2 regions of the Streptomyces fagopyri genome follow, and region 1 is predicted to be linked to the other one. Evidence: riboswitches for the same ligand, from Rfam matches in the RefSeq annotation. Region 1 holds a riboswitch; the other holds the start of a gene.

Region 1 (4,412 bases):
GGGAGATCAGTGACCAGGTGATGGGTCTGCTGCGGACCCTGTCCCCCCTGGTGGAGCCGCTGAGCCTGGACGAGGCGTTCGTCGATCTGGAGGCCGGGGGAACCGCCTGGGACGACGCCTCGGCGCGGCTGGCGGGGGCGAAGCTGCGCGCGGACATCAGGGCTGTCACGGGCCTGACGGGATCCGTGGGGCTCGCGGCCTCCAAGATGCTCGCCAAGATCGCCTCCGAGCAGGCCAAGCCCGACGGCCTGGTGGTGATCGAGCCGGGCACGGAGCGGGCGCTGCTCGGGCCGATGCCGGTGCGGACCCTGCCGGGCGTGGGGCCCGCCACCGGGGACCATCTGCGACGGGGCGGGATCACCACCGTCGACGAGATCGCCGAGGCGGGCGAGGACGAGCTCGTACGGCTGCTCGGCAAGGCTCACGGGCACGCGCTGTACGCGATGGCGCTGGCGCGCGACGAGCGGCCCGTGGTGGCCGAGCGGGAGACGAAGTCCGTGTCGGTCGAGGACACCTACGACGTGGACATCCATGACCGGGTGCGGGTCGGGCTCGAGGTGCAGCGGCTGGCCGACCGGTGTGTGCAGCGGCTGCGCGGGGCCGGCCTGTCGGGACGGACCATCGTGCTCAAGGTGCGCAGGTACGACTTCTCGACGCTGACCCGGTCCGAGACGCTCCGGGGACCCACGGACGACCCCGCCGTCGTACGGGAGGCGGCGGGCCGGCTCCTGGAGGCGGTGGACACGACGGGAGGCGTACGTCTGCTGGGCGTCGGGGTGTCAGGGCTCGCCGACTACACGCAGGAGGACCTCTTCGCCCAGGCCCAGGCCCAGGCGCAGGCGCAGGCCAGGGCCGCCGAGGAGGAGACGGCGGCGCAGGAGCATCCCGACGAGGCCGCGGCGGAGGACCCTGCGGCCGAGCAGGTGACGGCGGCCGAGCGGCGCTGGCCCGCGGGGCACGACGTGCACCATGCCGAGTACGGGCACGGCTGGGTGCAGGGCAGCGGGCTGGGAAGGGTGACCGTGCGATTCGAGACGCCGGACTCGCGACCGGGGCGGGTGCGGACGTTCCGCACCGACGACGCGGCCCTGGAACCGGCGGATCCGCTGCCGTTGGTGCGACGAAGACCCGAGGACTCGTCCGGTGTGTGCGCCGGTACGCCCGGGAGGGCTTGAGCCCGTTCGGCTCGGCCGCCGGGACGGGCCGACTGCCAGGACGGGCTGGGGCGCCGGTGGGGCGACCGCCGGGACGGGCTGGGGCGACCGCCGGGAATCGGGCCGGGCGTCGCCCGCCGTCACTGGCCGGCCGACCGGCGAGTCGCGCGGCCCGCCGTACTTCGGACGCGGCTCAGCGGTCCGAAGGGGTGTCTCAGGTCTCGTCCGTTCCCGCCAGACGGCCGAAGTCGTGGTCCGGCGGGAGGGCCGGAGGCGTCACGTCGAGACCGTAGTGGTGGTAGAGCTGGAGTTCCTGCTCGGGAGAGAGGTGGCGGCCCACGCCGAAGTCGGGGGCGTCCTTGATCAGGGCGCGTTCGAAGGGGACCCGCAGACTGCCCTCGACGAGTTCGCTGGGCTCCAGGGGCACGAAGGCGTCCCTGCTGAACAGGCCCGTACGTATGGCGGCCCACTCCGGTATGCCGGTCGCGTCGTCCAGATAGACCTCGTCGACCGTGCCGATCTTGGCGCCGTTGCGGTCGAGCGCCTTGCGGCCGATCAGGTTGCGCGGATCGATGTCGGTCTGCACGGGCCCTCCAGTCGATTGCAACTCATCCGTAGGCACTACGAAAGAGCACATTCGTGACGGTGGCCACTCGAAAGCTCGTGCGTTGTTCTCGCTGGTACGCTGGCAAGCGGCTGCTGACCCCGTGCGGGAGAGTCCTCCAGACACCATCGGAGGCGCCGAAGGAGCAAATCCTCCCCGGAATCTCTCAGGCTCACGTACCGCACGGACGAGGTCACTCTGGAAAGCAGGGCGGGGGCCGATGGCTTCCGCTCTCACCGACGGTGAAAGCCGGGTCGCAGCGGGTCGGCGGTCCGGTGAAGCTCTCAGGTCGAGATGACAGAGGGGGAGGCCGTCGGGGCACCTACGCCGTGGTGCCCCTCGAAGGTCGTGTGTGACCAGGAGGCCTCCGCAATGACCGCCCACCGCATTCCGCTCTCCGAGCTCGAACAGGGCATCCCCTTCGAGCAGCGCCACATCGGGCCCGCCCCGGAAGCGCGGGCCAAGATGCTCGCGCAGGTCGGGTACGGCTCGCTGGACGAGCTGACGGCCGCCGCCGTGCCGGACGTGATCAAGAACGCCGAGGCGCTGGATCTCCCGGGCGCGCGCACCGAGGCCGAGGTCCTGGCCGAGCTGCGCTCCCTCGCGGACCGCAACCAGGTCCTCGACTCGATGATCGGCCTCGGTTACTACGGCACCTTCACGCCGCCGGTGATCCTGCGCAACGTCATGGAGAACCCGGCCTGGTACACCGCGTACACGCCGTACCAGCCGGAGATCTCGCAGGGCCGCCTGGAGGCGCTGCTCAACTTCCAGACCGTGGTCGCCGAGCTGACGGGCCTGCCCACCTCCGGCGCCTCGCTGCTGGACGAGGGCACCGCGGCCGCCGAGGCGATGGCGCTGTCCCGGCGCATGGGCAAGAACAAGAAGGGCCTCTTCCTGATCGACGCGGACGCCCTGCCGCAGACCGTCGCCGTCATCGAGACCCGCGCCGAGCCCACCGGCGTCGAGGTGGTCGTCGCCGACCTGAGCGAGGGCATCCCGGCCGCGATCGCCGAGCGCGAGATCAACGGTGTGCTCATCCAGTACCCGGGCGCCTCCGGTGCCGTACGCGACCTCAAGCCCGTCATCGAGCAGGCGCACGAGCTCGGCGCGGTCGTCACCGTGGCCGCCGACCTGCTCGCGCTGACCCTGCTCACCTCGCCCGGCGAGCTCGGCGCCGACATCGCGGTCGGCACGACGCAGCGGTTCGGCGTCCCGATGGGCTTCGGCGGTCCGCACGCCGGATACATGGCGGTGCGCGAGAAGTTCGCGCGCAGCCTGCCCGGCCGACTGGTCGGCGTCTCCGTCGACGCGGACGGACACAAGGCGTACCGGCTCGCCCTGCAGACGCGTGAGCAGCACATCCGCCGTGAGAAGGCGACCAGCAACATCTGCACCGCTCAGGTGCTGCTCGCCGTGATGGCGGGCATGTACGCGGTCTACCACGGGCCGGACGGACTGAGGACGATCGCCCGTCGCACCCACCGCTACGCCACCCTCCTCGCCGAGGGGCTGAAGGCCGGCGGCGTCGAGGTCGTGCACGGCGCGTACTTCGACACCCTGACCGTCCGGGTGCCGGGCCGGGCCGCCGAGATCGTGACCGGCGCGCGCGACCAGGGCGTCAACCTCCACCTGGTCGACGCCGACCACGTGTCGATCGCCTGTGACGAGACCACCGCGCGCAGGCAACTGGCCGCCGTGTGGACCGCGTTCGGAGTCGAGGGCGACATCGAGGCGCTGGACGCGCTCACCGAGGACACGCTTCCCGCGGCGCGGCTGCGCACCGACGACTACCTCACGCACCCGGTGTTCCACCAGTACCGTTCCGAGACGGCGATGCTGCGCTACCTGCGCAGGCTCTCCGACCGCGACTACGCGCTGGACCGCGGCATGATCCCGCTGGGCTCCTGCACCATGAAGCTCAACGCGACCACCGAGATGGAGCCGGTCACCTGGCCCGAGTTCGGCCAGCTGCACCCGTTCGTACCCGCCGAGCAGGCGGGCGGCTATCTCACGCTCATCGAGGAGCTGGAGACGCGGCTCGCCGAGGTCACCGGGTACGACAAGGTGTCGTTGCAGCCCAACGCCGGTTCGCAGGGCGAGCTGGCCGGTCTGCTCGCCGTCCGCGGCTACCACCGGGCCAACGGCGACGAGCAGCGCACGGTCTGCCTGATCCCGTCCTCGGCGCACGGCACGAACGCCGCGAGCGCCGTGATGGCCGGCATGAAGGTCGTCGTCGTGAAGACCGCCGAGGACGGCGAGGTCGACATCACGGACCTGCGTGCCAAGATCGAGCAGCACCGTGACGAGCTGTCCGTGCTGATGATCACGTACCCCTCGACGCACGGTGTGTTCGAGGAGCACGTCGCCGACATCTGCGCCCAGGTGCACGAGGCGGGCGGGCAGGTGTACGTCGACGGCGCCAACCTCAACGCGCTGGTGGGCCTCGCCAAGCCGGGCCACTTCGGCGGTGACGTCTCCCACCTGAACCTGCACAAGACGTTCTGCATCCCGCACGGCGGCGGCGGTCCGGGTGTCGGCCCGGTCGGTGTGCGCGCGCACCTCGCGCCGTACCTGCCGAACCACCCGCTCCAGCCCGCCGCCGGTCCCGAGACCGGTGTCGGCCCGATCTCCGCCGCGCCCTGGGGCTCCGC
Region 2 (4,412 bases), 4.5 Mb from region 1:
ATCAGGTACGCGCCGACCTCGTCCGCGATCCGGCGGAAGGCGGCGAAGTCGAGCTGCCGGGGGTAGGCGGACCAGCCGGCGACGATCAGCTTCGGCCTGGACTCCTTGGCGAGGCGCTCGACCTCGGCCATGTCGACCTGACCCGACTCCTCGTCCACGTGGTACGCGACCACGTTGTAGAGCTTGCCGGAAAAGTTGATCTTCATGCCGTGGGTCAGGTGCCCGCCGTGCGCGAGGTTCAGGCCCATGATCGTGTCGCCCGGCTTGAGCAGCGCGAACATCGCGGCCGCGTTGGCCTGGGCGCCCGAGTGCGGCTGCACGTTCGCGTGCTCGGCGCCGAACAGCGCCTTGACGCGGTCGATGGCGATCTGCTCGACGACGTCGACGTGCTCGCAGCCGCCGTAGTAGCGGCGGCCCGGGTAGCCCTCGGCGTACTTGTTGGTCAGGACCGAGCCCTGGGCCTCCATGACCGCGACCGGAGCGAAGTTCTCCGAGGCGATCATCTCCAGGGTGGACTGCTGGCGGTGCAGCTCGGCGTCGACGGCGGCCGCGACGTCCGGGTCCAGCTCGTGAAGGGGCGTGTTCAGAAGCGACATGCGGTGACTCCTCAGCCGGCGGTGAAGGCGGTGTACTCGTCGGCGGACATCAGGTCGTCCGGCTCGCCCGTGACGCGTACCTTGAACAGCCAGCCGCCCTCGAAGGGGGCGGAGTTCACCAGCGACGGGTCGTCCACCACGTCCTGGTTGGCCTCCACGATCTCGCCGGTGACCGGCGCGTACAGGTCACTGACCGACTTGGTCGACTCCAGCTCGCCGCAGGACTCGCCCGCGGTCACCGTGTCACCGACCTCCGGAAGCTGGGCGTAGACGACATCGCCGAGCGCGTTGGCCGCGAACTCGGTGATGCCGACCGTCGAGACGCCGTCCTCGGCGACCGACAGCCACTCGTGCTCCTTGCTGTAGCGCAGCTGCTGGGGGTTGCTCATGGCCTGAATTCTCCTGTACGCGGGGGAGTGCTGATGCACGGGTACGGACGGGGTGTCGGGTGTCCTGGGACAAGGGAAGGACGAGGGAAGGGCAGGGACGGACAACGGAAAGGGGACAGGGCGCGACGGGGTACGTCACGTCGACGCGCCCGAGCCCCGGTGGACCTACTTCTGGCGCTTGTAGAACGGCAGCGCCACGACCTCGTACGGTTCGTGACTGCCCCGGATGTCCACGCCGACCCCGGGGGTGCCCGGTGCGGCGTGCGCGGCGTCGACGTAGGCCATCGCGATCGGCCGGCCCAGCGTCGGGGAGGGAGCGCCGGAGGTGACCTCGCCGACGACCGTGCCGCCCGTGACCACGGCGAACCCGGCGCGCGGCACCCGGCGGCCCTCGGCGACGAGCCCGACGAGCACCCGCGGGGGGTTCGCGGCGGCGCGTTCGGCGGCGGCCTCCAGGGCCTCGCGGCCCACGAAGTCGCCCTCCTTCTCGAACTTCACGACGCGCCCGAGCCCCGCGTCGAAGGGGGTGAGCGAGGTGGTCAGCTCGTGCCCGTACAGCGGCATGCCCGCCTCCAGGCGCAGTGTGTCGCGGCAGGACAGACCGCACGGGACCAGCCCGGCCGGCGCGCCCGCCTCGGTCAGCGCCTGCCACAGCTTCTCGGCGTCGGACGGGGCCACGAAGAGCTCGAAACCGTCCTCGCCCGTGTAGCCGGTGCGCGCGATCAGCGCCGGGACGCCCGCGACCGTGCCGGGCAGACCGGCGTAGTACTTCAGGCCGTCGAGGTCGGCGTCGGTGAGCGACTTGAGGATGCCGGGGGACTCGGGGCCCTGCACGGCGAGCAGCGCGTACGCGTCCCGGTCGTCGCGGACCTCGGCGTCGAAACCGCCGGCGCGCTCGGTCAGCGCGCCGAGGACGACCTCGGCGTTGGAGGCGTTGGCGACGACCATGTACTCGGTCTCGGCCAGCCGGTACACGATCAGGTCGTCGAGGATGCCGCCGTCCGCACGGCAGATCATGGTGTAGCGGGCACGGCCCACGCCGACGGAGGCGATGTTGCCGACCAGCGCGTGGTTCAGGAGCGCGGCCGCCTGCGGGCCGGTGACCGTGATCTCGCCCATGTGCGAGAGGTCGAAGAGACCGGCCCGGGTGCGGACGGCGACGTGCTCGTCGCGCTCGGAGCCGTACCGCAGGGGCATGTCCCAGCCCGCGAAGTCGGTCATCGTCGCGCCCAGCGAGCGATGCAGGGCATCGAGCGCGGTACGACGGGGTGCGTTACTGCTCATCGGTGGGGCTCCCAAGGCATGACGGCGAGGTCGTTCCTCCCCATCTGTCATCGGAACCTGAGAGGTTCATCACGACCCCGCGAACGGAGGTCATGACTTGCACCTTGGGTGGAGCCACCGGTGAGCGGCCCGCTTTTCAGATGTGCCTCGCCCGCGCGGTAACGGGGCCTGAGAGATTCAAGGGAGGGACTTGCTCCTTCGGCGTCCCAGCAGAACGTACGTCACACGGATGCGTGCACGTCACTGGGAACTCTCCCGCGCGGATTCAAGCGGCCGGTATGCAGTTGGCGGGCACATCATTGCACGCGCCGTCCGATGACGGCAGTCCGCATCTGTAACCGGGCTGTGGCAGTCCGAACACGGAAACAGGAAGCGCCGCGCATTACCTTCTCTTTACACTCGACGGGGATGGGACTCCAGACCCAAGGGGAGGACGATCACGGTGAACAGGACCAGGGCGTACGCGACGACCTCGGCCCTCGCGCTGCCGCAGCAGCCGAGTACCCCGGTCCGGGAGGGGTGCGGCACGCTTCCGGCGGCCGTCGTGCGCGACCTCAGGGAGCGCGCGGGACACAGCCCGCACGGTCTGTACTTCGGCACGGCGGACCTCGTGGTGGTCACCGGACTGCCGGGCAGCGGCAAGTCGACCCTGATGCGCCGCGCGGTCGCCGGCCGGCGCGTGGACTCCCAGGACACCCGCGACCGCTGGGACGGCCGGCTGGCGCGCCGGCTCCCGTACGCGGTCTACCGCCCCCTCGTCCGCCTCGCGCACTACGCGGGCCTGCGCCGCACGCTGCGCTCCGGCGCCGGCGTCGTCGTCCACGACTGCGGTACCCAGGCGTGGGTGCGCCGCTGGCTCGCCCGGGAGGCCCGCCGCCGCGGCGGCACACTCCACCTCCTGCTCCTCGACGTCACCGCGGGCACGGCGCTGGAGGGTCAGCGTGAGCGCGGCAGGGGCGTCTCGCGGTACGCGTTCGCGCGGCACCGGGGCGCGCTGAGCCGGCTGCTGCGCTCCGTCGAGCGGGGCGAACTGCCGGAGGGCTGCGGCTCGGCGGTGCTCCTCGACCGCACCGCCGCGGACGTGCTGCGCCGGATCGACTTCGACGGCTGATCCGACGGCTGGGAGGGTGCGGGGCCGGTCACCGGGGCACGCGCCGCACGGGAACCCGTCGTGCCGGAGCCCGTCGCACGGGAGCGCGGAGCCGGTCGGACGAAGGCCGTACGCGAGCTCGTACCGGAGAACGGGACATCGTCGTACGAGAGGGTCGTAGGCGCCCACTAACCTTTCCAGCCGGAGCACCACAGCGGAGCACCCGAGCAGCAGACCAGAACAGCACACCAGGACACCGGAACACCGGATCAGCGGTTCACAGCAGGCGGTAGACAGATGGACTTCCCCGACTTCCCGGCACCAGCGCACCCGCACCCCCACCCGCACGGCGGCTGGCCGGGCAACGAACTGGAGGAGGTGCTCTCCGCGTCGCTCGGAGTGCCCTCGGCGGGCGGCCGCATCGTCGAGGTCCTCGGCCGCAGCTTCGTCTGGGTGCCGCTGCCCAACGGCGGCGGACCGCACGCGGGCCCCCTCGACCTGCCCACCCTGGAGATCGACGGCCAGGCGTACGTACCGGTCTTCAGCTCCGAGGAGCAGTTCCGCCAGGTCGTCGGGAGCCATCTGTCGTTCACCATCGCGCCCGCCGTCGAGTTCGCGCGCGGGCTGCCCCCGCAGGTCGGCGTCGCGATCAACCCGGGCGGTGTGGTGGGCGTACCGCTGCCGCCCCTCGCGGTCGCCGAGCTGTGCCGTGCCGGACGCACCCCGCTGGACGGTCCCGCGAGCGGCGGCCGGGTGAAACTCTTCGAACCCGACTGGCAGGACGAGCCGGTGGACTTCCTGGCCGCGGCCTCGGGCGAGTTCGCGGCGACCGGTGTGGTGCTGACCGCGCGCCGCTGCCTGGCCAGCATCGAGGGCGACGACCCCGTGATGTTCATCGGGGTCGAACTGGCGGGCTGGGAGGGCGACGCCACGGCGCCTCCGCTGGACGCGCTGGGCCGGGCCCTCGGCCGGGTGCCGGTGGACCGGCCGGTGAACATGGTGTTCCTGGACGTCGCGCAGGACCCGGTGGGGGAGTGGATGCGCGTGAACGTG

The links. Region 1 has a riboswitch for glycine ahead of gcvP (aminomethyl-transferring glycine dehydrogenase). Riboswitches for the same ligand answer to the same signal wherever they lie in the genome.
Region 2: it holds a riboswitch for glycine, as region 1 does, so the genes downstream of both, gcvT (glycine cleavage system aminomethyltransferase GcvT) here and gcvP (aminomethyl-transferring glycine dehydrogenase) in region 1, are expected to answer to the same signal.

The regions. Positions count from the first base shown of each region.
Region 1 is NZ_CP045643.1:7,688,375-7,692,786, forward strand. Features, by position in the region: gene GFH48_RS33255 (DNA polymerase IV) at 1-1,175, shown strand, start outside; gene GFH48_RS33260 (PRC-barrel domain-containing protein) at 1,369-1,740, opposite strand; glycine riboswitch at 1,855-1,950, shown strand; gene gcvP (aminomethyl-transferring glycine dehydrogenase) at 2,131-4,412, shown strand, end outside.
Region 2 is NZ_CP045643.1:3,154,012-3,158,423, reverse strand. Features, by position in the region: gene glyA (serine hydroxymethyltransferase) at 1-596, opposite strand, end outside; gene gcvH (glycine cleavage system protein GcvH) at 608-985, opposite strand; gene gcvT (glycine cleavage system aminomethyltransferase GcvT) at 1,151-2,269, opposite strand; glycine riboswitch at 2,304-2,415, opposite strand; glycine riboswitch at 2,416-2,537, opposite strand; gene GFH48_RS13395 (AAA family ATPase) at 2,706-3,380, shown strand; gene GFH48_RS13390 (enhanced serine sensitivity protein SseB) at 3,657-4,412, shown strand, end outside.